2 regions of the Salinicola sp. RZ23 genome follow, and region 1 is predicted to be linked to the other one. Evidence: riboswitches for the same ligand, from Rfam matches in the RefSeq annotation. Region 1 holds a riboswitch; the other holds the start of a gene.
The links. Region 1 has a riboswitch for thiamine pyrophosphate ahead of thiC (phosphomethylpyrimidine synthase ThiC). Riboswitches for the same ligand answer to the same signal wherever they lie in the genome.
Positions count from the first base shown of each region.

Region 2: it holds a riboswitch for thiamine pyrophosphate, as region 1 does, so the genes downstream of both, DOM67_RS15970 (ABC transporter ATP-binding protein) here and thiC (phosphomethylpyrimidine synthase ThiC) in region 1, are expected to answer to the same signal.

Region 1 covers NZ_PZJK01000017.1:17,241-31,762, forward strand. Annotated here, with positions in the region: gene thiC (phosphomethylpyrimidine synthase ThiC) at 46-1,923, opposite strand; TPP riboswitch at 2,014-2,146, opposite strand; gene DOM67_RS17030 (anhydro-N-acetylmuramic acid kinase) at 2,214-3,356, opposite strand; gene DOM67_RS17035 (LysR substrate-binding domain-containing protein) at 3,503-4,393, opposite strand; gene DOM67_RS17040 (MFS transporter) at 4,536-5,849, shown strand; gene DOM67_RS17045 (VOC family protein) at 6,000-6,425, opposite strand; gene DOM67_RS17050 (LysR family transcriptional regulator) at 6,537-7,430, shown strand; gene DOM67_RS17055 (pirin family protein) at 7,506-8,369, shown strand; gene DOM67_RS17060 (NAD(P)-dependent oxidoreductase) at 8,456-9,418, shown strand; gene DOM67_RS17065 (lysophospholipid acyltransferase family protein) at 9,497-10,426, opposite strand; gene DOM67_RS17070 (hypothetical protein) at 10,582-11,295, opposite strand; gene DOM67_RS17075 (hypothetical protein) at 11,358-11,897, opposite strand; gene DOM67_RS17080 (CsgG/HfaB family protein) at 12,226-13,059, opposite strand; gene DOM67_RS17085 (curli assembly protein CsgF) at 13,092-13,514, opposite strand; gene DOM67_RS17090 (CsgE family curli-type amyloid fiber assembly protein) at 13,516-14,031, opposite strand; gene DOM67_RS17095 (LuxR C-terminal-related transcriptional regulator) at 14,041-14,522, opposite strand, start outside.
Region 2 covers NZ_PZJK01000015.1:242,843-257,364, forward strand. Annotated here, with positions in the region: gene gloB (hydroxyacylglutathione hydrolase) at 38-805, opposite strand; gene DOM67_RS15910 (methyltransferase domain-containing protein) at 1,006-1,839, shown strand; gene rnhA (ribonuclease HI) at 1,962-2,459, shown strand; gene dnaQ (DNA polymerase III subunit epsilon) at 2,538-3,287, shown strand; gene nudC (NAD(+) diphosphatase) at 3,287-4,060, shown strand; gene DOM67_RS15930 (SCP2 sterol-binding domain-containing protein) at 4,068-4,388, opposite strand; gene sohB (protease SohB) at 4,578-5,612, shown strand; gene DOM67_RS15940 (metalloregulator ArsR/SmtB family transcription factor) at 5,777-6,073, opposite strand; gene DOM67_RS15945 (7-cyano-7-deazaguanine/7-aminomethyl-7-deazaguanine transporter) at 6,334-7,005, shown strand; gene DOM67_RS15950 (alpha/beta fold hydrolase) at 7,179-7,964, shown strand; gene DOM67_RS15955 (GIY-YIG nuclease family protein) at 8,067-8,960, opposite strand; gene DOM67_RS15960 (ABC transporter substrate-binding protein) at 8,998-10,023, opposite strand; gene DOM67_RS15965 (ABC transporter permease) at 10,080-10,889, opposite strand; gene DOM67_RS15970 (ABC transporter ATP-binding protein) at 10,882-11,637, opposite strand; TPP riboswitch at 11,679-11,781, opposite strand; gene DOM67_RS15975 (hypothetical protein) at 11,857-12,708, shown strand; gene DOM67_RS15980 (potassium/proton antiporter) at 12,807-14,516, shown strand.

The sequences.
Region 1 (14,522 bases):
ATGGCGTCCGCTGCCGCCACGCGGCGCCTGGCGGCAGCGGCGTCTTCACACCTCGCGGTAGAGCTCGCCGCCTTCCCGCTGGAATCGCTCCGCCTGCTGCTGCAAGCCGGCCTCCCGCTCGGCGGCTGATGCCTGGTCACCGAAGCGTTCGCGCACCTCCTGGGTGATCTTCATCGAGCAGAACTTGGGCCCGCACATGGAGCAGAAGTGCGCCACCTTGGCGGATGCCTTGGGCAGGGTCTCGTCGTGGAAGGCCCGCGCCGTGTCCGGATCGAGGCCGAGATTGAACTGATCCTCCCAGCGGAACTCGAAGCGCGCCTTGGAGAGGGCGTTGTCGCGGCGCTGCGCGCCGGGATGACCCTTGGCCAGGTCGGCGGCGTGGGCGGCGATCTTGTAGGTGATGATGCCGGTCTTGACGTCATCCTTGTTGGGTAGGCCCAGGTGCTCCTTGGGGGTGACATAGCAGAGCATGGCGCAGCCGTACCAGCCGATCTGTGCCGCACCAATGCCGGAGGTGATGTGGTCGTAGCCCGGGGCGATATCGGTGGTCAGCGGGCCCAGGGTGTAGAACGGCGCCTCGTCGCAGCAGGCGAGCTGCTTGTCCATGTTCTCCTTGATCAGTTGCATCGGCACGTGGCCGGGGCCTTCGATCATCACCTGGACATCATGCTGCCAGGCGATCCGGGTGAGCTCGCCCAGGGTCTCCAGCTCGGCGAACTGGGCGGCGTCGTTGGCATCGGCGATCGACCCCGGACGCAGGCCATCGCCCAGCGAGAAGGCGACGTCGTACGCCTGCATGATCGCGCAGATCTCTTCGAAGTGGGTATAGAGAAAGCTCTCCTGATGGTGGTGCAGGCACCACTTGGCCATGATCGAACCGCCGCGGGAGACGATGCCGGTGACGCGCCTGGCGGTCAGCGGCACGTGGTGCAGGCGCACCCCGGCGTGAATGGTGAAGTAGTCCACGCCCTGTTCCGCCTGCTCGATCAGGGTGTCGCGGAAGATCTCCCAGGTCAGGTTCTCGGCCACGCCATCGACCTTCTCCAGCGCCTGGTAGATGGGCACGGTGCCGATCGGTACCGGCGAGTTGCGCAGGATCCACTCGCGGGTCTCGTGGATGTTCTGTCCGGTGGAGAGGTCCATGATGGTGTCCGCCCCCCAGCGGATGCCCCAGGTCATCTTGTCGACCTCCTCCTCGATCGACGAGGTCACCGCCGAGTTGCCCAGGTTGCCGTTGATCTTCACCAGGAAGTTTCGCCCGATGATCATCGGCTCGCTCTCCGGGTGGTTGATGTTGGCAGGGATGATGGCGCGCCCGGAGGCCACCTCCTGGCGTACGAACTCCGGGGTGATCTCCGCCGGCAGATGGGCGCCGAACGCCTCGCCGGGGTGCTGGTGATCCAGGCCGGGGTCGGCGGTCGTGCCCTGGCTTTCGCGCCGGCGCTGGTTCTCGCGAATGGCGATGAACTCCATCTCCGGGGTGACGATGCCGCGGCGAGCGTAGTGGAGCTGGGTCACGTTGGCACCCGGGCGGGCGCGGCGCGGGGTGCGTGCGAGCTGAAAACGCAGGGTCGAGAGTCGCGGATCCTCGGCGCGGCGTTTTCCGTAGGCGGAGCTGGGGCCGTCGAGCCACTCGGTATCGCCGCGCTCGTCGATCCAGGCACGGCGTACCTCCGGCAGCCCGCGACGAATATCGATCGGGATCTCCGGATCGGTATAGGGACCGGAGGTATCGTAGACCGCGAGCGGGGCATTGGGCTCGAAGCCATCGCGGGTCGGCGTCGGTGACAGCGCGATCTCGCGCATCGGCACGCGAATGTCCGGGCGTGAGCCGGCGACGTAGATCTTGGTCGAGGCGGGCAGCGGGGCGATGGCGGCGCTGTCGACCCTGGCCGTATCCGAGAGGAACTGGGGAGATTTCATGTCGAGCGTGCTCCAGTGCATGACTCAAGTCAGGCCGGCGCACAGCGTAGGCGGGGGGAGGTTGGGTGGAGCGCGAGCACGGACCGAGGACACCGACCTCCGCTTGATCCCTACGCCGGTACTAGCCGGATCAGGTTCGTCGGGATCCGCCGTGGCGCAAGGCCCGGGAGGGCACTGCGCAGGACGATCTCAGCCGGTTCCACCGGCACCCCGTCAAGCGTCGATGCTGCCGCCCGGCGAGTGGCCGGACGCAGACATCTCGGCCAGTCTGGGGTAGCGCAGAGGGTGGGTCAAGCTGGCGCGTTGGCCCGCGCCAGCCTGCCACCGGGCTGTGGCGCAGCCACGCCGGTGGTGAGCGGAAAGCTTAGCGGCAGGCCGCGCAGCGAGCGCATGGCCAGGTAGGCGAAACACTCGGCCTCGATTGCGTCCCCGCGCCAGCCGACGGTATCGGCAAGCTGCACCTCGGCACCGGTGCGGTGGGCGAGTTCGCGCATCAGCGTGGGGTTGCGGCGCCCGCCGCCGCACACCACGATCCGTTCGGGCCGTTGCGGCAGCAGGGACATCGCCCGGTCCACGGCAGCGGCGGTGAAGGCGGTCAGGGTGGCGGCGCCATCTTCCAGCGCCAGCCCCGCGGCCATCTCCGCCTGGAAGTCGAAGCGATCCAGTGATTTGGGGTAGGGCGCGGCGAGATAGGGGTGCTCGAGCAGCGCCTGAAGCCGCGGCTCATCCACCTGCCCGCGGGCGGCGATGAGACCGTCGCGATCCATCGCCGCGCCGGTATGCTGGCGCACCCAGTCATCGATCGGCGCGTTGGCGGGGCCGGTATCGAAGGCGATCAGACGCCCCTGGTCGGACGGCTCACCATCCCACCAGGAGAGATTGGCGACGCCGCCGAGGTTGAGCACCAGGCTGTCGGCACCGGCGCCCAGGCGCTCGAGCAGTGCCCGGTGATAGACCGCCGACAGCGGTGCCCCCTGGCCGCCACTCTCGACGTCCGCGCTGCGAAAGTCATAGACCACGTCGCTGCCAACCAGGCGCGCCATCAGCTCGCCATCGCCCAACTGGCGGGTGGCGCCACGGCGGCCGGCGACCGGGGGCCGGTGGAGTACGGTCTGACCGTGGAAACCGACCGCACCGAGCTGTTCGGGGCGGAAACCATGGCGGGCCAGGAAGTCGAGCACGGCAACGGATTGCGCTTCGGTCAGCGCGGCCTCGGCGCGGCGGAAGATCGCCGGCTCGGGGCCCTCGAAGTTCCATTCCCGGGCGGCCTCCAGGGCCTCGGCCAGCAGCGGGCGGATATCCTGGGCGTAGGGCACCAGCTCGTAGGGACCGAACTCATCGATGGTCTCGCCATCGCTGCGCAGCATGGCGATATCGATATTGCCATCGAGCACGGTGCCGGTCATGAGACCGAGGCTCCAGCCGGATTCCATGTCGGCGTCTCCTGTGGGTATGAAGAGGGTCTGACCAGGGTGTGGCGATCACGTGACGTCTGGACGGCGTGGCGCCAGCGGGTCTGGCGCAGACTCTACCGGTTGCGGCCGGTGGCGCAAAGCACCGGGGAGGCGAGCGCCCTGGCTCAGTCGGCGATGGCCTCGCGCACGAGCTGAATGAAGTGCTGCGCCTGCGGCGTCAGGTGGTGGCGCGCATGGGTCAGCCATACCTCGGAGCGCGCATCGGCATCACTGATCGGACGGTAGCGCACGTTGTCGATGTGGATATGGCGAAACGACTCGGGCAGCAGCGAGACCCCCAGCCCGCTGGCGACCAGGCTGATGATGGTATTGGGGCCGCCGACCTCCTGGACCAGACGCGGCGTCAGCCCGCGCTGGGCGAACAGCACGTTGAACTGATCGAGCAGACCGGTACCGGCGGCGGGCGAGAAGTAGACGAAGGGCTGGGTGGCCAGTTCGGCCAGACTCAGCGGGGTATCGCTCGCGCCCAGCTCGCTCTGGGCATTGACCACCGCCACCAGCGGTTCGCGGATCAGGGTGAAGGCGGAAAGCTCCGGTGGCAGCGTGGCTCGGCGCATGATGCCGATATCCAGATCACCCTCCAGCAGCGGTGTGATCTGGCGCTGGCTGTTGAGCTCGTGCATGCGCAGGTCGACATCGGGATAGCGCTGGCGATAGTGCATCAGCGTTCGCGGCAGCAGCGAGGTCAGCGGCACCGAGGTGGTGAAGCCGATACGCAGCTGGCCGCTCTCGCCGCGGCCGAGGCGAGAGACCAGGCGTGAGGCACGCTCGGCGCGGGCGAGCACCTCCCGCGCCTCGTCGAGGAACAGCGTGCCTGCGGCGGTCAGCGCCACGCGACGGTTGGTGCGCACCAGCAGTCGGCCGCCCAGCTCCTCCTCCAGCGCCTTGATCTGCTGACTCAGCGGCGGCTGGGAGATGCCCAGGCGGGCTGCGGCACGGCTGAAGTGCAGCTCCTCGGCCACCGCCACGAAGTAGCGCAGGGTTCGCAGTTCCATGGTGTCGTCCGTCGTAATGATATGCATAGCGTATCAAAAACTACGAATCATATATTCGAAATAATGCCAAGGCCGGCTTATGCTGAGGCCTGCACCGGCGCGCGGCAGGAACCGCGCGGCCGCTTTCACCAGGAGTCTTGACTTGCCCCGCCACCGCACCACCGCGCCGCTGCGCGATGCCACTACCGATCTCACTAGCGATGCCAACCGGACACTGAACGACGGCGCCGAGCACCTTGAAGCGGCGCCGGCCGAGCAGGCCTTCATCGAGCGCGGCCGGCGCGGCTATCGACCCACCATGCTGGCGCTGTTCCTGGGCGCCTTCTCGACCTTCGTGCTGCTCTACTGTGTGCAGCCGATCATGCCCATTCTCTCCGAGGCCTTCGGTATCGACGCTGCCACCAGCAGTCTGTCGCTCTCGGTGGCCACCGGCATGCTGGCGATCGGCCTGCTGATCACCGGGCCGATCTCGGATGCGGTGGGGCGCAAGTCGATCATGTCGGTGGCGCTGCTGGCGGCCTCGACCTTCACGCTGCTGGCGGCGGTGATGCCGAGCTGGTCCGGGGTGCTGGTGATGCGGGCGCTGGCGGGGCTGTCGCTGTCGGGGCTCTGCGCGGTGGCGATGACCTATCTCAACGAGGAGATCCATCCACGCTATGTGGGGCTGTCGATGGGACTCTACATCAGCGGCAACAGCATCGGCGGGATGAGCGGACGCCTGATCAGCGGCGTGATGGTGGACTGGGTGCCGTGGCGCTGGACGCTGGCGATCATCGGCCTGGTCGCACTGCTCGCCGCGCTTTTGTTCATGCGTTGGTTACCGCCGTCGCGGCACTTCACGCCACGGCCGTTCAACGCCCGCAGCGTGCTCTCCGGCTTTACGGTGCACTTCAAGGACCGCGGGCTGCCGTTGCTGTTCCTCGAGGCCTTTCTGCTCATGGGCGGCTTCGTCACCCTCTACAACTACATCGCCTACCGCCTGCTGGCGGAGCCCTATCAGGTCAGCCAGGCGCTGGTCGGGCTACTCTCCATCGCCTATCTCTCGGGTACCTACAGCTCGGCCTGGGCGGGTTCGCTGGCCGACCGCCTGGGGCGTCAGCGGATCTTCTGGCTGTTCATCGTGATGATGCTGGTGGGGCTGGCGATCACCCTGTTCGAGCCGATCAGTCTGATTCTGGTCGGCATCCTGATTTTTACCTTCGGGTTCTTCGCTGCCCATTCGCTGGCCAGTGGCTGGGTCGGGCAGCGTGCCCGGCAGGCCAAGGGGCAGGCGTCATCGCTCTATCTCTTCAGCTACTACCTGGGTTCCAGCGTCGCCGGCACCCTGGGCGGCGCCTTCTGGTACTGGGGCGGCTGGCACGGCGTGGCGCTGTTCATCGGGGGACTGCTGCTCGTGGCGTTGATGGTCGGGGTGTTCGCGCTACGTCACCTGGAAGCGCCTAGCGCGACCGGGTGATACCCACGCCGAGCGCCGATCGATGACCGGCGCTCGGTTGTCTGGGTTGGTTGTCTGGATTAGATGCCTGGATTGGCTGTCTGGCTTGGGTGGTCACCGATGCGGAGCGCTCTCGGTGAAGCTCAGGCGCCGAAACTCACTCTTCGACGTTCATTTGGCGAACAGCTGGCTCATGTCCTTGAAGGCCTTGAACTCGAGCGCGTTGCCGCAGGGGTCGAGCAGGAACATGGTGGCCTGTTCGCCGACCTGCCCCTTGAAGCGCACATAGGGCTCGATCACGAACTCGGTACCGAAGCCCTTCAGACGCTCGGCCAGGGCTTCCCACTCCGGCCAGCTCAGCACGATGCCGAAGTGCGGCACCGGTACGTCGTGGCCGTCGACCGGGTTGGTGTGTGCCGCCTGCTGAGAAGGCGTCTGCGGATGCTCGTGGATCACCAACTGGTGGCCGTAGAAGTCGAAATCCACCCACTGCTCGCTGGAACGACCTTCGCTCAGGCCGAAGGTCTCGCCGTAGAACTTGCGCGCGGCGGGCAGGTCGTGAACCGGAATGGCGAGGTGGAAGGGGGACAGTGCCATGGTGTGCGCTCCTCGTGTTGTGTGTCGCCACAGTTTGATGGCGAAAAAAATCGATGGAAAGCGGATAATATTGCAGTCTGATATCGATAATTTTGGATTCATGGCGACATCATGCTGCGCGAACTCAAGACCTTCCTGGCGGTCGTGCGCCACGGCACCTTTTCGGCCGCCGGTGGTGCGGTGGGGCTGACCCAGTCCGCGGTGAGCGCGCAGATCCGCAACCTGGAGGCGGACATCGGCGAGCCGTTGTTCGAACGTACCGGGCGGGCTGTGCGCCTCAACGCAGCAGGTCGGCGCCTGCTGCCACAGGCCGAAAGCATGCTCGAGTTGGCCGCGCGCATTCGCGCTTCCAGCGGCGACGAGTTGAGCGGCGACTGGCATCTCGGCGCCATCGCTAGCGTCCAGAGTGGGCGTCTGCCGGCGATTCTCGCGACACTGGCAGCACGCGCCCCGGGGGTGATGACGCGGGTGGTGCCCGGGGTGTCGCTGGCGCTGCTCGATCAGGTCGACAAGGGCGATCTGGACATGGCGCTGATCGTCAAACCGCCGTTCGCCCTGCCGCGGGACCTCCACGCCTGCCTCATCGCCCGCGAGCCCTTTGTGCTGATCGCCCCACTGACCAGTCAGGAGACGACCCTGGAGGATCTGCTGACGCGGCATCCTCTGGTGCTCTACGACCGGGGCTCGTTCGGCGGACGTCAGGTAGTGCGCTTTCTCGAGCGTCAGGGGCTGCGCCCGGAGATCCGTCTCGAGCTCGACGAGATCGACGCCATCGCGCGGCTGGTGGCCTGTGGCCTGGGCGTGGCGCTGATTCCGCGTACCGGCATGTGGTGTTTGCAGTCGCCGCTGCCGGTGCGCGTGCTGCCGCTGGGCGAACGGGGCTTTCACCGGGAGCTGGTGATGGTGTCGCGCCTGCCGCCGGAGCAGTCCGCGCTGGTGGCGCTGATCGAAGAGGCACTGCTGGGGAAGGCCGCGCATGCGGTTGTCGACGACCCTATGCAATGATTGGGCTGAAATCATTCGCTTTTTTCGCGGCATGTGTGGCCTAGACTCCCTTCTAACATCAGTCAGGAGCCTCTCATGTCTACCACCACACCACGCGGCGTCATCGCCCAGCACCCGGCCATCCGCGACGATATCGGCGATCTGACGACTCGGCGCCCACTGCCGGGGCCGCACCTGTCGCAGCTCGATCCCTTTCTGTTTCTCAATCATCACGGCCCGCAGGTCTATCCGGCCAACAACCGGGGCCTGCCGTTCGGCCCGCATCCGCATCGCGGCTTCGAGACGGTGACCTTCATCCTCGAAGGCTCGCTGGCCCACGCCGACAGCGCCGATCATCAGAGCGTGATCCACGCCGGCGGCGTGCAGTGGATGACCGCCGGCAGCGGCATCGTCCATGCCGAGATCTCCCCTCCCGAGTTCCTGCGTGACGGTGGGCCGCTGGAGATTCTGCAGCTGTGGATCAACCTGCCGGCTCATCTGAAGATGAGCGAGCCGCGCTATATCGGTCTGCAGCAAGCATCGATTCCGGCGATTGCCCTGGCCGGTGGCGGGGAGCTCAACCTGATAGCCGGTGAGTTCGAGGGTCAACGCGGGCCTGTCGAGAGCCTGACCGATGTGTTCATGTCGACGCTGACGCTAACGGCAGGCGCTTCCCCTACGTTGCCGGTTCCGACAGGGCGGCAGGTCTTTCTCTATCTGGTGGACGGCGAAGCCAGCGTCGGCGGCGAAGACGTCAAAGCGCAGCACCTGATCGAGCTGGAGACGCAGGGCGATCGCGTCGAGTTGACGGCAACCACCGGGTCGCGGCTGATTTTCGGCCATGCGGCGGTGATCGATGAGCCCGTCGTCTCCCATGGCCCGTTCGTGATGAACACCCGGGAGGAGATCGTGGCGGCCATCGATGACTACCAGGCCGGGCGCTTCGGCGGGCTGGCGTGATTGGCATGGCGGGCGACCCGCGGGCTGTCTAGGCTCGAAGAAGGGTAAGACCGAGGGTCGGCATCGCTTGCCGATCCTGCGTCAGGTTGCGGTCGAGTGCCGGGTTTCGGTCGTACGCCAGATTCAAGCGTCTATCGCGCTTCAATCCGTTTCAGGAGACAGCAATGAAAGTGGGTTTTGTGGGTCTAGGGGCCATGGGCCAGGGGATGGCAGCGCAACTGCTCAAGGCCGGCCACACGGTGACGGTGTGGAATCGCTCTCCCGCGCCGGCGGAGACGCTGGTGGCAGAGGGGGCCACGGCGGCCAAGTCGGCTCGGGCGCTGGCCGCCAAGTGCGACGTGCTGATCAGCATGCTGCCCGACGATCACAGCGTGCACGAGGTGCTGGTGGCATCCAAGGCGCTCGAGGCGCTGCCCAAGGACAGCGTGCACATCAACATGGCCACGGTCTCTCCGGGCCTGGCACGGGCACTGGGGGCGCTGCACGACGGTCTCGGCTCCCACTATGTCTCGGCACCGGTGCTGGGGCGTCCGGATGTGGCCGCCGCGGGCAAGCTCAACATCATCGTGTCCGGCGCACCGGCGGTGCAGGAGCGGGTGACGCCGGTACTGGAGGCACTGGGGCAGCGGCTGTGGCCGGTGGGCGATGCGCCAGAGCGCGCCTGCGTGGTCAAGATCGCGGCCAACTTCATGCTGGCCACGGCGATCGAGTCGATGGGCGAGGCCTCGGCGCTGACGCGTGCCTACGGTATCGATGCCGATACCTTTCTGGAGATCGTCACCAGCACGCTGTTCGCCGCGCCGGCCTATCAGGGCTACAGCAAGATGATTCGCGAGGCGCGCTACACCCCCGCGGGCATGAAGATGGCGTGGGGCTTCAAGGATGTGAGTCTGGCGCTGGCGGCGTCGCAGGAGCGCCAGGTGCCATTACCGTTCGCCGGCGTGCTGCGTGACAGCCTGCTCGATGCCATGGCCCATGGTGACGCCGACAAGGACTGGGCGGCGCTGGCCGAGACCGCAGCGCGCCGCAGTAATCTCGACGCGCGCTAGGTACTGGCTGAAAAGCGCGGGGCTCGCCCATGCCCCCGGCGGAGCCCAGGCCAGGAACGGCGCGTCAGTGCTGGCGCTTCAGTGCTTGCGATAGAGCCGAAAGCGGCGGTAGCCGGGCACGTTCTGCTCCTCCTCGGGGGTCTTCTTCCAGCGCTTGTATTCCCACTGATACTGCACCGGGTCGAGGCCGATGGCGGCCTCGACGCAGGCGTTGACGCCGGTCGCCGAGATCGTCTCGTCGCTGGCGTAGACGCGCTCGTCGGCGGCCAGAAAATGGATCGCGAACCCTCGCCCTCCCGGCAGCCGCCGCGCCACCCCGGTGACCACCCGCGCCTGGGTGCGGGCCACCAGCTTGGGCAGCAGGGTCGCGGTGTAGGCCTGGCGGCCGAAGAAGTCGGCGAAGACGCCGCTGCCCCAGTTCGGCTCCTGGTCCGGCAGAATGCCGATCGCTTCAGCGCGTTTCAGCGCCTTGAGCAGGGCAGCCACGCCGCGCGGGTTGGTGGGTACCAGCTCGGCACCCATACGCTCGCGGCCGTGACGAATCACCGGGTCGAGATCGGCGATCTTGGGCGGTTCGTACATGGCGGTGAACGGGAAGTGGCTGGAGAGCCAGAAGTTGAGCACCTCCCAGTTACCGAAGTGGGGCGCCAGCACGATCACGCCGCGGTTCTCCGCCCGCGCGTCATCGAGCAGTTCGCGCCCGTGTACCTCGATGATCGCCTCATCGACGCGGCGTGGCGCGCCGATCCAGGCAAAGCCGAGTTCGAGCATGGTGGCCGCCGAGTGGTGCAGGCTCTGCCGTACGCGCTGGCGGCGATCGGCCTGGGTCGCGTCGGGGAAGGCGACCTCCAGGTTGCGCCGCGAGACGTGGCGCTCGCGCCGCGAAACGGCGTAAAGCACCCGGCTGGCGATGCCCGCCAGGCGCCACAGCGTGGCCAGGCGCCAGCCCGACAGCAGACGCCAGAGCCCATGAATGGCCGTGGCCTTGAACGATCTCTTCATCCGGATAGCAGTCGATCTTCTCGGCGAGTGTCGCCGTGCATTTTGCCTGTGGCATCGCCTGGGTTCTAGGGCCTGGCGAGAATACCCACGCGAGCCGCAACGCAAAAAACCCAGCCGGCGGCTGCCGGCTGGGTGGTCTGGGCGGGCTGTGTGAGCCGGGCTCAGTACTGGGTGACGTTGGCCACGTTGCCGACACCGTTCTGCATGGTCTGGGCAAAGTTCTGCCAGCCGCCGGACTGGGTGTGGTTGACGCGGTTGGAGAAGCCATCCTGGCTGACGTAGGAGTCGTGGCCGTAACCGGACTGCGACACGACTGCCTGGTTGAAGCCGCCATCCTGCAGGATATCGCTATCCAGCTGGTCGCCCTGCTGGTTCACGTTTGCCCGGTTCGCCCAGCCTTCCTGAAGGATGTAGCTGTCGTTGAGATCACCGTTCTGCATCACGTGAGCGCCGTTGTAGGCGTGCCCCCAGTGACCTTCCTGGCTGACGATCGAGTCATTGCGATAGCCAGCCTGGCTGACCTTGGCCAGGTTGCCGTCGTCCTGCTGGCTGATGACCGATTCGTTATCGGTGCCGCTCTGCTGACGCACGCGGGCCAGGTTGCCATCGTCCTGCTGGGTGACGCGCGACCACTGGTTACCGCTCTGCACGACGTTGGCGTTGTTGCTGTCGCCGGTCTGGTCGATGAACGACTCGGCGGCGTTGCTGGCATTGCCGTTGAAGCCGGCCATGGCGTCGATTGCGTCACGCGAGGACTGGAAGGTGCTGGACGGGTTGGTGTTGCCGCCCGGGCTCTGCTGCGTTGCGTCTGCCATCACGGCTGCGCTCATGGCCATGGCGATGGAAGCTGCGAGTACCGACATTTTAATTTTCATGATTTTCCCCTGGTTCTCTGAGTACTGCCTTGCGTTCCCCTGTACGACTGCCGAGGCAGCCATCAGTAGGTCACTATGGTGGCCGTTGCGCCGCTACCCGACCGGGACATCTGGTCGACGGTGATGGCTCGGTGGCCTGTTCCCGACTGTTGAATATTCACGGCGCCGTTGGCGCCGCGCTGAGTGATCTTGGCGTCGTAGCCGCTGCCCCGCTGCAGCAGCTTGGCATCGAGCGAGTGCCCGGTCTGATCGATGGCGCCGTCGTTGAAGCCGCCGCGCTGGTCGATGAGCGCATCGTTGGCGTAGCCGGACTGGCGGATGCTGGCCATATTGGCCGCTTCTCGACGGGCATTCTGCTGCACGATGCGGGCGCGATTGTCGCTGCCGAATTGCACCACCGAGGCACGATTGGTACCGATCGAAGCACTGGCGTCGTTACGCGATTCTTGCTGGAAGAGAATATGTTTCTCGTAACGATCGCGGGACGAATCGCCGTCGACTTCACTCGCCTCGGATGCCAGCGAGATCGCCGGTGCTGCGGTCAGTATCAGCAAGGAAGAAGCGCTGAGAAGGGGGCGAATGATAGAGGCTGGAGAACGCATGGTGACACCCTCGGTCGACTTGCTTTCCCGTACGAATTGGCGTGAACCTGTAGGGGTAATATTGCTGCAAGTCGGCAAGCGATACATCGGGATGCGGAGGGATTCAGCGGTATGATAATCCTGATGCCAACGATGGCGGTGGTTGGGGGTAATTTATGGTTAATGATAATAAAAAAGCCGCCAGGTGGCGGCTGTCAATACTGTGTCATAAAAAACAGATAGCAGAAGGGAGGTTGAGGACTTTCATGATGCATTATAGGTGTCGATTTTCTTGGTTAGCCCTGTTGCTGACGCTTGGTGATGAGTCGCAGCAGATGCCTGTCCTGATTTACATCATAGGCACGCTCTCGTTCAGGTAGTCGGCGAGTACGGTCTTCTCCATTGGTACGCCGTCGGCGAGATTCCAGAGCCGGTCTTGCACGCCTTCGGCAATCAGATGGATGACCGCGGACTCGATCGCCGACATCACCGCCATCTGCACCGGTTCGTTGGTGGTCAATCCGGCCTCCGCCTCGAGCAGACGGCGGAAATCGATGAAGCGAAAGACGCCGGCGCGGATCTCCTTGGAGTAGATGGTCTTGGTGGTGGTGACATTGGCCAGCACCTCACCGCTGGAGATCTCCACCGCGCGCAGATTGATCGTCACCTGATCGACCTGATACTGCCCCGAAGCGCCGATGCCGAAGTACTCGGCGCCCAGCCCGCCGGTACGCACGTTGGATTCGTAGGCGATGATTCCGCCCTCCAGCAGCACCGAGGCGGAGCGTAGCGAGGGCAGGTTGTCCGGTTGGTTGAAGCGCTCCTGCTCGGCGCGGATGATGCGCCGCTCGGTCAGCAGGTTCTGCAGGCCGACCCGCTCCAGCGGCGTGAACCAGCCCGAATCGGCCAGCGCACCGGTCAGCATCGCGGCGGCGCCCTGGGTGACGGCGGTAGAGAAGGTGCTGGCGGGGGCTGGCCGGTACTGCCCGGTCTGATCGCGAAAATCGTAGACCGCGGCGAGAATCTTGCCGGAGGGGCGGGGTAGCGCCTTGAGATCCTGCCAGGTGGCCCCGCGGGGCGTCAGTGTGGGCGGTTTGCCCTCGAGACCGTCGACATTGGCGACCATACCGGCGCAGCCGGAGAGCATGGCGGCAGTCGCCACCGCAGCGATGAGCTTGTACATGTTGTGGTTCCCCTGCGTCGTGTCGCGATGGCTCAGAATCCGCCAGCCGACAGCCCGCCCACGTTGATATTGGTAATGTCCCCGGTGGCCTTGTCGGTGACCGTGATCACCAGTTGCCCACCTTCGTCGCTGACCACGACCCCGAAATCGTTGCTGTCATAGGAGCCGGTGCTGACGTCACCCGAGCTCACATCCGAGAGCAGCTGCGAGATCAGCCGGCTCTGCAGGCTCTGCACCAGACGGTCGGTGGGCGACAGGCTCCCGAAGTCGTCGAGGCTGGGGTCCTTGTGGGTATCCTGGGCCTGAGCCTTGCCGAGCAGATAGCTGCCGTTGAACGGGTCGCCGCCGAATGACGGGTTGATCGGGCGATAGATCAGCTCGCCGGCACTGCTCGTCGAGGTGACCGAGAGTGCGCCCAGCGCCAGGGCGAGAGAGAGCGGAACGAGGTTGCGCATGTCACAACTCCTCATCTGAGAGGTCGAGGCTGGGTTGGAGCGATTGCGCGATGCGACGGCGCAGTATCGCCTCCTGGACGACACGCACCGCGTCGTCGGCGTAGCGATCCGCTTCGCTGATCCGTGGCGAAAGCTGGGTGCTGAAATAGGTCTGATTACGCTCGGATATCCAGAGCTGGCTGCCCCAGCGCGGGTCCGGGCGCTCGGTGACGGTGAGTTCGGCGCTGGCGACGATCGGGTCGCGCATGGCCGCCTGGGAAAAGCTGCGGTAGAAGGTGCGACCCGCCATGGTCAGGGTGCGATCGATGATGATGCCGGAGAGCTCCGGGCGCTGCAGGTTGAACTGCTTGTCGAGCGCACGTTGCGGGTTCTTCTCATCGATGTTGACGGTGGGGGTATCGGGAGCCTTGGCGGCGCCCGGTTCGACCCCATCCTGGGCCAGACCATCAGTACTCAGCGCGAGCAGCACCAGCAGGCCCAGGAGACGAGCTCCGGGAGCGTGACGATAGGCGTTCATGGCGCCGGCTCAATGCTTGGTTCGCGGGCGTGACAGGTTGGGCAGCGCGCCCAGATGATCGCGCGCCCAGCACACCACCTGGACCCGGTTCTGTGCGCCGATCTTCTTGAAGATGTTGTAGATGTGCGTCTTGACCGTGTGCTCGCTCAGAAACAGCTTCTCGGCGATCTGCGCGTTGGTGGCACCCAGTCCGACCAGCCCCACCACCTGGCGCTCGCGGTGGGTCAGATACCCCTCCATGCGGTAGGCATCCACGCTTTGGCGGCGCAGCTTGTCGATCAGCAGGCTCATCAGGTTGCGCGAGAGCCAGATCTGCCCCTGTAGAATCTGCTTCAGGCCCTTGGCCATCAGCTCCGGCGTATCCTGCTGGAAGAACACGCCACGGATATGTGACAGCGAGACGGCGTCCAGCGCATGGGTGTCGTTCTTGGCGTTGAAGGCGCAGATCTGCACCTCGCCGTCACCCTGGTCGGCCAGGCTCTCTTCCCACT
Region 2 (14,522 bases), on a different contig from region 1:
GTAGCGCCGGTCGAGGCGCCGCGTCGGCGGACAGCGTTCAAAAGCGATCCTTCCAGCCGCGCAGCGTAGCGAAGGCCTCCGCCGTGCTGGCGCTGGGGCCTTGCTCGCTCAGCGTCTGGCGCAGCGCGGGCTGGTCGAGGCGCAGGAACGGATTGATCTGGCGCTCGCGGCCCAGCGTGGTGGGTAGCGTCGGCCGCTCCAGCCGGCGCGCCTGCTCGCACTCCTGGCGGTAGGCGTCGCGGGCGGTGTTGTCGGGCTCGGCAGCGCTGGCGAAGGCGAGATTGGCCAGGGTGTACTCGTGTGCCGGAAATACCAGCGTGTCGTCGGGCAGGGTGTCGAACTTGGCCAGCGAGTGGCGCATCTGTTCCGGCGAACCCTCGAACAGGCGCCCGCAGCCAGCGGAAAACAGCGTGTCGCCGGCGAACAGCAGGCCCGGCGTGCCGGGGGCGTAGAAGGCAATATGGTCGAGGGTGTGCCCGGGGACGCTCGATACCTCGAAGCGGCGTCCCAGCACGCGGCACTCGTCACCCTCGCCGAGGCGCTGGCCAATGCCCTCGATACGCGGATTCTCGGGTCCGAAGACCTGCGGCGCGTAGCGTTCGATCAGCTCGCGCAGACCGCCGGTATGGTCATGATGGTGGTGGGTGATCAGCACGCTCTCGAGCCGTAGCTGTTCGCGCTCGAGCCAGTCGATCACCGGTGCCGCGTCGCCCGGGTCGACCACGGCAACCGCATCGGTGGTGTCCTGACGCAGGAGCCAGATATAGTTGTCATCCAGCGCGGGAATCGGCTTCACGCTCAGCATGTGTCATCCTCTTGCGACGATGGAGCGGTTGTCGACGATGAAGACGTTGTCGACGCGGGGCGGTCGAGGGTGCACGACCGATCGACCTCGCTGAGACCCGGATCGACCCGGCCGGTTCCACCGCATGCTGCCTTCGGCGCCGCCGAGGGTGGCGCCGCGCACCGCTCAAAAAGCGATAACCTTGGGGAGTTAAGGCGCCCGTGTCAATCACGTCTACGCAGCAACGGCTCGCCGATGCGGTCCGGCGCGGCCGCCAATTCTGGGATAGCGGGCCCGGTGCCGCGCTATGGCGCGCCGAGCGAGCTTGCCTCGGCCCCCACTGCGAGCATCGCCATGGCGTGCTCAGCCTGCAGCTCGGGATGGCGCCACTGATCAGCGACATGAGCCCGATTCGCCACACACTGGAGTGGGCGCCCAGCGCGGCCTTGGCACGCCAGTCCAATACCCTGGTCTGCGCGCCGGAACGTTTGCCGCTGGCTGATGACAGCCTCGATCTGACCGTGGTCCACCATCTGCTCGAGGCGGTCGAGCGCCCCCACCAGGTGTTGCAGGAGGCCGCCCGGGTGACCCGCGCCGATGGCCGGCTGGTAGTCTTCGGCTGGCACCCCTACGCGCCGGCGGGCGGTGCCCCACGCCGGCATCAGCCGCCGTGGCAGCAGCCCTGGCGCACACCGCGGCGGCTGCGCGACTGGCTCGAGTTTGTCGACTTCGAGATCGAGCGAGTAGACTACTGCGGCTTCCGGCTGCCCTGGCGCTCGGCACGCAACCGGTGCCTGGAGACGTTCGGCCGGCGCTACAACGTGCCGCTGGGCCAGGCCTATCTGCTGATCGCCCGGCGCCGGGCGCTGCCGGTGCAGCCGATCACGCTGCGCGAGCCCAAACTGGTGGGGGCCAAGTCCGGTGCCTGGCTGGGATTGGCGCGGCACCATCCCCAGGCGCCGACGCGGGACGTTGCCAGGGCCGGTGATCCCCCTTCGGCGCGGCCGTTGCAAGAGGCCGCCACGCGACGAGTGGAGAGCTCGCGCAGTGCCTGATCCCGTCAATGCCAGGGCGCTCGCCAGGCGCCGATACCTGAACGCCCGCCGCCATTGGCGTGGCCGAACTGCCCATCGATGCGTGCCGCCGATGGGTCAATACGCCAGAGAGAATTCACGTTTTGCCAGCTTCCTCTTCATCGGCTTCCACCGCGGACGCCACACCCCAGGCCAAGCTGCCTCAGGTCACCATCTACACCGACGGCGGCTGCCGCGGTAACCCCGGCCCCGGCGGTTGGGGTGCGCTGCTGGTCTCGGGGCAGCACCAGAAGTCGCTCAAGGGCGGCGAGCGTCACACCACCAACAACCGCATGGAGCTGATGGCGGCGATCCAGGCGCTACGGGCCCTGGATCGTCCCTGCGAGGTGGCGCTGTGGACAGACTCCCAGTATCTGCGCAAGGGGATCACCGAGTGGATCCACGGCTGGCAGAAGCGTGGCTGGAAGACCGCCTCGAAAGAGCCGGTGAAAAATGCCGAGCTTTGGCGTGAGCTGCTGGCGGAGACCCAGCGTCATCGCATCGAGTGGCACTGGGTCAAGGGCCACAGCGGCCATGCCGGCAACGAGACGGCCGATCGTCTGGCCAACGAGGCGATCGATGCGGTGATCGCCGGCGACTGACGTGCGCCAACCCTGGCCCCCGGCGTGTGGGCGCCGGAGCTATTGCAGATCGAGTGTTTGAGAGTTGAGGAGAGCCGCATGCGCCAAATCGTCATGGATACGGAAACCACCGGGATCGACCCGCGCGAAGGGCACCGTATCATCGAGATCGGTGGGATCGAGCTGATCAACCGTCGCTTCACCGGCCGTACCTACCATCAGTACATCAATCCCGAGCGCCATATCGAGGCCGAGGCGATCGAGATCCACGGTATTACCAACGAGCGGGTAGCCAACGAGCCGGTCTTCGCCCAGATCGCCGACGAGCTGTGGGCGTTCATGCGCGGCGCCCAGCTGGTGATCCACAATGCGCCGTTCGACGTCGGCTTCTTCGACCACGAGTTCCGCCTGCTCGAGGCCGCCCGCGGCGGGCCGGTGCTGGGGCCCGTGGCCGAGCACTGCAGCGTGCTCGACACGCTCAAGATGGCGCGGCAGATGCATCCGGGGCAGCGCAACAGCCTGGATGCACTGTGCAAGCGCTACGATATCGACAACGGCCAGCGCGTGCTGCACGGCGCACTGCTCGACTCGGAGATTCTGGCCGAGGTCTATCTCGCCATGACCGGTGGCCAGACGGCGCTGTCGCTGGCCGGTAGCGAAGAGAACGAGAGCCGCAGCGACAGCGGCGCCGGGGCCCATCTCCAGCTCGACCGGGCGACCACGCCGCTGGTCGTGGCACAACCCAGTGATGCCGAATGGCAGGCGCACCGCGAGCGCCTGGCGCAGATCCGTCAAGCTGCCGGCCAGTGTCGCTGGGATGCGCTGGACGGTGATGGAGCTGCCTCCTGATGCTGCGTCGCGAGCTGCCCCCTGCCGATGTGCGGCGGGGCTGGCTTATCCGCCTGAATGCCCAGGGCGTGGCGCCGAGCAGCGATGGTCAGGGCGTGCTCGAACGTGACGTGGCGTGGCCGCCGCAGGCACTGCGCCTGGGCTTCTGGCACGACGAGCCGGTGGCGCTGTCGATCGAAGCAGGCGGCGAGGCATGGCCCCCGGCACGCGACTGGCTGGCGCAGATATCACCGGCCGAGAGCGAGGTTCTGGCGACCGCGCTGCAGGTCAGCCATTGGGAGCGCGACCACCGCTTCTGCGGTCGCTGTGGCCATCCCACCCAGCGTCTGGCACATGAGTTCGCGATGAGCTGCGAGCAGTGTGGACTGCGCGCCTATCCGCGTATTTCCCCCTGCATCATCACCCTGGTGACCTTCGGCCGCGATATGCTGCTGGCACGCAGCCCGCGCTTTCCGCCACGGCGCTACTCGACCCTGGCGGGCTTCATCGAGCCCGGCGAGGCGGTGGAGTCGGCGGTGCGCCGCGAGGTGATGGAAGAGGTCGGCGTCGAGGTGGGGCGGGTCAGCTTCTTCAAGAGCCAGTCATGGCCTTTCCCGCACTCGCTGATGATGGGCTTCTTTGCCGAGGCGACCAGCCGGCGCATTCGTATCGACGGTCACGAGATTGCCGATGCCGCCTGGTTCACGCCGGAGAATCCGCCGGAGCTGCCGCCGAGCTATTCGATCTCGCGCCAGTTGATCGACACCCACCGGCGCGCGGTGGCGACACGCTGAGGCCCGTTCAGTCGTTACGCTTGCCGAACAGCTTGGGCAGCCGCGCGGCCAGGCCGATGTCGCCCTTGACCTTGACCCGGCCACCGAGTAGCGCCTGCATGGCGTTGAGCTCTTTCTTGATCAGAGCGATGAGGGTGGCCGTGTCACTCTCGATGGTCACATCAGGAGCAGCGTGGTGGCCGGTATGGATGCTAAGGCTGCCACCTTCGATCACCAGATGATGATCGTCGGCGTCGTGCAGTAAAAACTGATAGGTCGCGTTGAGATCGCCCGCGGCCGCGGAATCGAAGCGGTGTTGCAGCTTGGCGATCAGTTGCTCGTCATCCATGATGGCCCTCCATTAGCGTTCGGATAAGCAAACCACTGCGCTGTGCGTTATGCAAGTTGCGGTTTCTCAAGCCGATTCTCGCCTGCCCGCGAAGGTCTCCGGCGTTTGATAAGCAATCCTATTCGCGCCGGCTCGCGGCGAGGGCCAGATGGGTAATGGATTAGACATAAATGATGTAAGGAGCAGGGCATGATCGAATGGCTGGCGGAGTACGGTATGTTCCTGGCCAAGACCGCGACACTGGTGGTCGCGCTGGCTTTGGTCCTGGCTCTGATGGCGCGTGGCCGCCGCCGTGGCGGTGACAGCGGTAGCACCGGCCAGCTGCGGGTGACCTCGCTGGATGCGCGATTCTCCGGCCGTCAGCGCCAGCTGCAGCTGGCGGCGACACCCAAGTCGGGACGACGCCAACTGGCCAAGCGGCTCAAGCGTGAAGAGAAGCAGGCGGCCAAGGCAGCGGTGAACGAGCGGGTCTGGGTGCTGGATTTCGAGGGCGATCTCAAGGCCTCGGCGACGCCTGCACTGTCCGAACTGATATCGCTGCTGATAGCGCAGCTCGAATCGGGTGACGAAGTGGTGCTGCGGCTGACCTCCGGCGGCGGGTTGGTCCACAGCTACGGTCTGGCGGCCGCGCAGCTCGACCGCCTGCGTGACGCCGGCGCGCGGCTTACGGTGTGCGTGGACAAGGTCGCGGCCAGCGGCGGTTACATGATGGCGTGCTGTGCCCATCACCTGATCGCGGCGCCCTTTGCGGTGATCGGTTCGATCGGCGTGGTGGCGCAGATCCCCAACGTACACCGGCTGCTCAAGAAGCATGACGTCGACGTCGAGCTGCTGACGGCGGGACGCTACAAGCGCACCCTGACCGTGCTGGGCGAGAATAGCGAGGAGGGCAGGGCCAAGTTTCTCGAGGATCTGCAGTCGACCCACGACCTGTTCAAGCAGTATGTGGGCGAGCGCCGCCCGCAGCTCGACCTCGAGCAGGTGGCGACCGGGGAGATCTGGTACGGTAGCGAAGCGCTGTCCCAGGGGCTGATCGATGCCGTCGGCACCAGCGACGCCTACCTACTGGAGAAGCTCTCCAGCCAGGCGCGGGTCCTGCACGTCTCGCTGACGAGTCGCCGCGGTCTCGCCGGCCGTCTGGCCAAGGGGGCCGAAGCGGGAGTGGAGCGGACGCTGGATCGGGTGCTGGAGCGGCTAGGCCGTCTGGGGTGGGAGCGTCATTAGACCCCGGCGCGAACATACCGCCTGCCCGCAGGGGAGTCGGCACAGGCTCGGCCGCCTTTCAGACAGGCCCCAGAGGCTCCCCCGGCGTGCCCGGGGGCAGGAGGAGGCGCTGCGGGTGGGGCCGCTGCCCCGGCCTGCCCACTTCTGGCACGTGCCGCGTGCGCCTAGCCCAGATCTAGATTGGCGAGGGTGGCGATCAGCTGCCCGGCGGTATCGCCGTTGAGCGAGTAGTAGATGATCTGCGAGCTGCGCCGCGTGGTGACCAGCCTCTCCTGGCGCAGCACAGCAAGATGCTGCGATAGCGCTGACTGGCTCAGCGCCATCTGCTGGTTGATCTGGGTCACCGAGCGTTCCCCGGCCATCAGCAGGCACAGAATGCGTAGCCGACTTTCGTTGGCCATCGCCTTCAGGGTCGCGGTGGCGGGCCCGAACTGAGTTTCCGAGAGTGTCTGTTCCGTCATATGTGAAGTCCGCATTCGCAGGGCCGGCGCTGAACAATCTGTTACATTCATTTCTTATATTAACCTTTGTAACGTTAAGTTACAAAGTTTTTTTAGTGGTCCATCTGGTCTGGTATCGAGAGGGTACCTATAATGCCGCCCCCGTCGACGCTCGCCGGAGGCGACGCCAGGTGGCGCGCTGAGAGGCGGCAGCGAGCGGGACGTTGTCACTGAGGGTTCCCTTACCCCTCGGCCGACCGGCAGACGAAAAAGGTTCTTTCATGCTCAAGCTCGACGAGAGTCAGATTCGCCAGGCGCTGCTGTGGCTGGTCGCTTTTCACGTGGCGGTGATCACCGCCAGTAACTATCTGGTGCAGCTGCCGTTCACGCTGTGGGGCCTGCATACCACCTGGGGCGCGTTCAGCTTCCCGTTCATCTTCCTGGCAACGGATCTCACCGTGCGGCTGTTCGGCAAGTCGGCCGCGCGCCGTATCATCGCCGGGGTGATGGTGCCGGCGCTGATGATCTCCTATGGGGTGTCGGTGCTGTTCCAGCAGGGCCGATTCCAGGGCTTCGAGGCACTGGGGCAGTGGAACCTGTTCGTCGGTCGCATCGCGCTGGCCAGCTTCATGGCCTATGTGCTGGGGCAACTGCTCGACATCCATGTCTTCGATCGCCTGCGCCGGCTGCGCGCCTGGTGGGTGGCGCCGACGCTCTCCACCATCCTCGGTAACCTGGCCGACACCTTCGCATTCTTTGCGATCGCCTTCTGGCACGGTCCCGACGCCTTCATGCGTGAGCACTGGGTGGATATCGCCTGGTTCGACTACGCGGTGAAGCTGACCATCAGCCTGCTGTTCTTCCTGCCGCTCTACGGGGTCCTGCTGGCCTGGCTGGGGCGGTTCCTGCTGAGCGGACGGGACGAGTCACTGCCGGGCCTGCCGCGGCGCTGAGATCCTGGGCTGGCAGGCCGGACACGGGTCGAGCGATGCTCTGTTATTCTTACTGCCGGCGCCACGACAAAGGCGGCCAGCGCCGTGGCTGAAAGACAAGCCCCTGGTCGAAAGGCGTGCCCACCGCCGAAAGGCGAGTCCGAAGTTGGAAGAAGAGCAAGAGGAGAGCCAGGTTGCAACTGCACTGTATCGATACCGGCGTCGTCGATGCCGATGACGCCACACGCCCCCTTGTCGTGCTGCATGGCCTGTTCGGAAGCGCCGATAACTGGCGCTCGCCTATCAAGCAGTGGCAGCAGACGCGCCGCGTGGTGGCGGTCGATCTGCGCAATCACGGGCGTTCGCCGCATGCGCCGGGGATGCGCTACGCGCAGATGGCGGATGATGTCGCCGAGTCGCTCGACGCGCTCGAGATCACTCAGTTCGATCTGCTGGGTCACTCGATGGGCGGCAAGGTGGCGATCACCCTGGCCCGCCAGCAGCCCCAGGCGGTGGCCAGCCTGATCGTCGCCGACATTGCCCCGGTAGCCTATGACCACGGTCATGACGAGATCTTTGCCGCCATGCGTCGGGTCGCCGAGGGTGAGCCGGAGTCGCGCCGCGAGGCCGATGCGCTGATGGCTGAAAGCGTGGAGGTCGCTGCCACGCGCCAGTTCCTGGCGACCAATCTGGTACGGGACGATGCCGGGATCCTGCGCTGGCGGGTGGGGCTCGACGAGATCGCCGACGGCTATGCGGATATCATCGCCGCGCCGGACGGCGAGGGCGCCTATCCGGGGCCAGCGCTGCTGCTGCGCGGTGGTGATTCTCCCTATGTGCGTGACGCTCATCGTGATGCAGTGGCGGCAGTGATGCCCGAAGCGACCTGGCAGACGCTGGAAGGCGCGGGGCACTGGCTCCACGCCGAGCAGCCGGAAGCGTTCCTGCAGGCGCTGTCGCGCTTTTTCGCCTCTCTCTGAGTCGCGCCTATCCGAGAGTCGAACCGCCACCGTTTGAGCCCTGGACCGCCACTGTCTGCTTCGCCGTTGACGTGGACGCGGCGATGCTCCATTCGGTGGCGCTCAATCGCTGCCGTCCGTCTCGCCTTCGTCGATCATCTCGCCCTCCACGGGAATGACGTCGAGATTGTCGGGTTGGGCGGCGAGGAAGCGGTTGAGAATCCGGTAGGTGTCGATATCGAAACCGCGGTTGTCGGGTAGTACCTCGAGCTGGTGCAGATCGCTGACACTGCCCTGGTAGTGCCAATGGTCGACCACGTGCAGCGCGACGTTGCCGCTGTCACTGTGTTCGCGAAATGCGACTCGACCCGGCCACGGCCAGTTCTCGATCCGCAGCCGTTCCATCGCCGCCTTGGCCCGTCGAGCATGGCTCTCCAGACTCTCTTCCCCGCAGCAGGCGCCGTGACAGCGTCCCAGCTGATAGCCGAAGCAGCGCCCGCGCCCCCTCTCCAGCCCCAGGACCTGCAGGCACAGACCCTGCTCGGTGGCGATATCCTTGAGTGTACTGCGTGCGGTATGGCGATTGCGGAACAGCCCATAGAAGCGCGAGCGCGCGGTGACCACCCACTGGCCATCGCTCAGCTCGGGGCGTGCATCACCTTCCGGCCAGTCCCAACTGATCAGCCTGACACGGCGACGCAGCTGGCGGTTGTAGAGCGGCACCCAGCGCTTGATCAGATCCGCCTCGAGCAGCTGTGCACCGAGGTCTCCGCTGGTCAGAATCCAGGCGATGCGCCGGGTCTGCTCGATCATGTGGCGGTGACGCCCGGAAGCGGGGTCGCGCACGTGGGTGCGCACACGGGTACGGATGTCGAGACTCTTGCCCACATAGAGCGGCAGGTCGTTTTGACCGAAAAAGACGTAGACGCCGGTATGTGACGGCAGGGCATCGAGGGCGCCGACACCGGTGCTGGGCAGCGACTCGGCCGGGTCGCGTCGCGGGTCGTAGAGAGGCATGGGGGAGCTCATGCTCCCCACAGTAGCCGATTCTGACTCAGGGTGCGTTGAGATCGACCGCCAGGCGCGAGATCGGGCTCTGGCTTTTGATCTGGCCGCGCTCGAGCAGGAAGGCCTCGAAGTCGCGGTAGCGCTTGACGTCCAGTGCTGCCGGGCGCAGCGCGAAACGCGGTAGGGTGGCGTTCCAGGCCGCCTTGTTGAGCGGAGTATCCAGCGACGGGTCATAGGCGATGAAGTGCTGCCAGCCCTCATCCGGATGGTTGATGATCCAGGCGGTGGCCTCGCCGATCGCGTCCATGAAGCGGCGGTAGGCGTCGCGATGCTGGTTCAGGGTGTCGCGATTGCCGACGAAGATCAGCTCGTCGTAGGTGGGAACGCCTTCCTCCTCGATATAGAAGGGCTTGCCCTCGACCCCTTCCTGCTTCATCTGCGCCGGCTCGAAGTTGCGGAAGGCGCCGGTGACCGCATCCACCTTCTGGCTGATCAGCGCCGGCGTCAGCGAGAAGTTGACGTTGACCATCTCGACGTCGTCCAGCGTCAGCCCGTGGTGCTCGAGCATCGCCGCCAACAGCACCTCTTCGACGCCGCCCACCGAGTAGCCGATCTTCTTGCCGGCGAGCTGGGAGAGGTCGTCGATACCTCTGTCGGCGCGCACCAGCAGCGCATTGAGCGGGGTGGCGATCAGCGTGCCGATGCGCACCACCGGCAGCCCCTGGTCGACCTGCAGATGCAACTGCGGCTGATAGCTGATGGCCAGGTCGATGCGCCCGGCGGCGACCAGCTTGGGCGGCACGCTGGGGTCCGCCGGCGACTGAATGTCGACATCCAGCCCGCGCTTGGCGAACAGCCCGAGCTGCTTGGCCACCAGGATCGGCGCATGGACCGGATTCGGGTACCAGTCGAGCATCACGCTCAGCGGAATCATCTGGGGTGGTGCCAGCGCCTCGTCATCGGCCAGGGCGCGGAGTGGCAGCAGCGCGGCTAATATCAGCAGGATCATGCCGGCCAGCGCCGGGCGACGTGGTCCGAGTGTGGCAGGGGTGGTTCGAGATAGCGTGGACATACGCAGGTTCCCTCTGGGTGTGGTTATTGTCGGCGTGTGATCGTCATCCAGGAGCGTCACGCACTGGCCTCCAGGCGATCGCGATGCCAGGGCATCGCCGCGCGAATCGCGGCGTCGATACCGAAATAGAGCGCCAGCGCGAAGGCCACCAGGACCACCAGGGCCGCGAACATCACATCGATCTGCAGGCGGGCGTTGGCGTTGAGCATCAGATAGCCCAAGCCCTGGCTGGCGCCGACCCATTCCCCGATTACCGCGCCGATCGGTGCCGCGCTGGCGGCCATGCGCAGTCCCGAGGCGAGTGACGGCAGCGCCGCCGGCAGTTGAACCCGCAGCAGCGTCTGGCGCCGCGACAGACCGAAGGTGGTGGCCAGGTCTAGCCACCCCTGGGGAGTCTGACGCAGGCCATCGTAGCCGGTGGAGGCGACCGGAAAGTAGATGATCAGCATCGCCATCAGGATCTTGGGCCACAGGCCGTAGCCCAGCCATAGCATCAGGATCGGCGCCAGCGCGAACAGCGGTATCGCCTGGCTGATCAGCAGCAGTGGCAGCAGGGTGCGGCGCAGGGGGCGGAAGCGTGCCAGTGACAGGGCCGTGGCCAGCCCCAGCAGCACGCCGCCGATGAAGCCGCCGAGGATTTCGGTCGCGGTGACCAGGGCATTGTGGGCCAGCAGTGCGCGCTGTTCGACCAGCGCCCGTGCCACCGCCAGCGGCGAAGGCAGAATGTAGCGCGGCACCCCGGTGAGGGTGATGACCGCCTGCCAGGCGGCGATCAGCAGTATCAGTGCCAGCAGCGCCCGGGTGGAGCCGTGGAGTTTGCCCAGGAGACCGGGCCGGGCCGCGTGCAGTGCGGTCGAGTCAGACATGTGCCGGCTCCCGCAGCAGGGCCACCAGCTCGGCCTGATGCGCCAGCAGCTGCGGATCATCCAGCGCCCGCGGCCGCCGACCTGTCGGTGCCGCCATCGGCACTGCGCGGGCTGGCTCGCCCTGCAGCACCAGCAGGTGGTCGGCGAGCCGCAGCGCCTCCAGCGGGTCGTGGGTGACCATGATCACGGTGCGCGAGGCGAGCAGTTCGCTGGCCAGGTCGTGGAGCTCTAGCCGGGTGATGGCGTCGACCGCGGAGAAGGGCTCATCCATCAGCACCACCCCGGCATCCTCGTATAGCGTACGTGCCAGCGCCACACGCTGGCGCTGGCCGCCGGAGAGTGCCGCCGGCCAGGCATCGGCCTTGTCTGCCAGGCCCACACGTGACAGCAGCGCCAGCGCCCGCTCACGCGCTTCCGATGCCGTCGGGCCGGCCCATCTGCCGCGCCACCTGGTGCCCAGCATCACGTTGCCGATGACCCGCAGCCACGGCACCAGCAGGTCCTGCTGTGACATCCACGCCAGGCGCCCCTGCAGCGGCAGCCCGTCGCTGGTCGTGCACTCGATGCGGTGGCGGTCGGGCAGGGCGAGGCCAGCAATCATGCGCAGCAGCGAACTCTTGCCGCAGCCGCTGCGCCCGAGCAGGCAGGTCCAGCTGCCGGCGTCGAATTCGACGGCGAGATCGTGGAACAATGGGCGGGCGCCGAAGGTGAGCGAGGCGCGGCGAATGTCCAGCCCGGGTGGTGACATGACCACTCCCATGAAGGTGGCTGCAACGGCGGGGGCGTCATGCGCGGGCAGGCTGGCCTTTCCTCCGCCGGTGCTAACCGGTTCAGGTTCCAGGGTTGTGCGCTGCACTCTCAGCCCGGCCGGCGGGCACCCCTATCCAGTGAGCGCCGATTGTACGCCGCCTGGGCGCCGCTGCCCACCTTCGGTCCGATACTCTGAACCCGACGGGGAGTCGCGATCTTGTCAGATGTTCCGCCCATCGCCGATGCCGAACTGACGCGCCGCGTGTCGCTCTACGCCGGCGTACCGCTGACGCCGCTGCCGCTGCGCTTTGCCGATAGCGCCAACTGGCTGTGGCGCAGTGAGGAGCTCTCGCCCAAGCTCTACAAGCTGGCCCGTACCGGTGCCGAAGACGATCCGTTCTGGCGCGGCATGCGTGATCTGTTCGGTGTCGACCGCTGGCGCCATGCCCATGAACTGCCGGCGCTGGCAGGTTCGTTGCCCCAGCACCTGCCGCTGGCGCCGCTGCCGCTGACCTGGCTGGGCCGGCTCCAGGGCGCGCCACTGTGGAGTCTGCCCTGGCGCCAGGCGCCGGCGGCGCGGATGGATACTGCCTTCGCAGGCCAGTTGGGTCGGCAACTACGGCGACTGCATCGCGACACGCTACCGGGATGGGGGCACCCGGCTGGCGAGGTCCATCCTCTCGACGCCTGGCCGCAGGCGGCATGGGCCTTCGTCTCCAGCCACGGCGGCCTCGACGCCGCAAAGCTGGCCGATCTCGCCTGGCCGCTGCCCAGCCGTGCGGTCTGGAGTCTGCCCGACCTGCGCCCGGACCAGTTCCTGCGCGGCGGACTGGATGGCTACTGGGCCGACTGGGAGGCACTGGTATGGGCGCCACTGGAGTTCGATCTGTGTCTGCTCGAGCTGATACTCGAGAGCGCGGCACAGCGTGAGGCCTTCGTCGACGCCTACGGCGCCGAGCATCTGCCGCCGCTCGACCGCTATCGCGCCGGCATGCGCGCGGTCATCCTGGCCCTCGGCGTGCAGGGGCCACAGAGCGTGACGCTCCAGGCACATCCCCATTGGCTCTAGGCATATGAAAAGGATAAAAAATTCAGTGCGCTTCCCCGCGCAATCGGGTAACGACATGGCATACTGAATCTTTGGGAACGGATACCGACGATAGTCTCGTGGACTCGATCAATAGCTTGTTTCTCGTTTGCGGCGCGCTGATCGCGCTGAGCATTCTCGCCAGCCGGGTCTCCTCCCGGATCGGCGTGCCGCTGCTGTTGCTTTTCCTCGGGCTGGGCATGCTCGCGGGAGAGGAGGGCGTGCTCGGCCTGCATTTCGACGACTACTCGCAAGCCTTTCTGATCGGCCATCTGGCGCTCGCCATGATCCTGTTGGATGGTGGCCTGCGCACGCGCTTCCAGACCTTCCGCGTAGGTCTCAAACCGGCGTTGTCGCTGGCCACCATCGGGGTGTTTCTCACCAGTGGCATCATTGGCCTGCTGGCAATGTGGCTGCTCGACCTCACTCCAATCGAAGGGCTGCTGGTCGGTGCGATCGTCGGCTCCACCGACGCCGCCGCGGTCTTCTCGATGCTCAAGGGGCAGGGCGTCAATCTCAACGAGCGTGTCGGTGCCACCCTGGAGATCGAGTCGGGGACCAACGACCCGATGGCGATCTTTCTCACCATCACCCTGGCGGAGATGCTGACCGGTGGTGTGAGCGGGATCAGCGAGACGCTGATGCGTTTCGTGCTGCAGTTTGGCGTGGGGTTGGCGATCGGCCTCGGCGGCGGCTGGGTCTCGGCCAAGCTGCTGCGCTGGCTCGATCTGGCGCCGGGGCTCTACTCGCTGCTGGCCCTGGCGCTGGGGTTCTGCATCTTCGGTGCTACCAGCATCATCGGTGGCAGCGGCTTCCTCGCGATCTATCTCACCGGGCTGATGATCGGTAACCAGCCCGGACGTCATCTGACGCACATCCTGCCGGTCCATGACGGTCTCGCCTGGCTGAGTCAGATCGGGCTGTTCCTGGTACTGGGCATGCTGGTTACCCCATCGGAGATGATCAACTACGCCGTGCCTAGCATGATCCTGGGGATTGCGCTGATTCTGGTGGCGCGTCCGGTCGCGGTGCTCGTGTCGCTGGTACCGTTCTTCAACTTCCGCTGGCGCGAACTGTGCTTCATCTCCTGGGTCGGCCTGCGCGGCGCCGTGCCCATCGTACTGGCGATCTTCCCGGTGATCAGCGGTGTCGAGAACTCGGCGCTCTACTTCAACGTGGCCTTCTTCGTGGTCCTGATCTCTCTGCTGCTGCAGGGGTCGACCCTGGCGCGATTCGCCCACTGGATGCGCGTGGCGCTACCCGAGACCACGACGCCGGACCGTCGTGGCCAGCTCGGCGTGTTGCCGGAGAACGACTACGAGATGTTCGTCTACAAGGTCGAGAACGAGTCACTGGACGATGCGCCCATTCGGCTGCTGCGACTGCCCTCGGGCACCTTGATCTCGGCCATCTTCCGCCAGCACGCCATGCTCCATCCCAAGGGCAGTACCCGGCTGCGACTGGGGGACGTGATCTGCCTGATCGGGCGCACCGGCGATCTGCCTTCCCTGAATCGGCTGTTCAATGGCGAGTCCAAACTCAAACGCGAGCGCGCCTTCTTCGGGACCTTCTCGCTCGACGGCGAGGCGTTGATGCAGGACGTGGCCAACGCCTACGGTCTCACCCTCAGTCCTGGCGAACAGGAGATGACGCTGGGCGAGTTCGTGGCGCTGCGTGTCGGTGGTCACCCGGTGGTGGGCGACGACGTCGATTGGCACGGCTTTCACTGGGTGGTCAGCGAGATGGAGGGTAACCGGGTGACCCGAGTCGGCCTCAGGCTCTATCAATGACCGCCA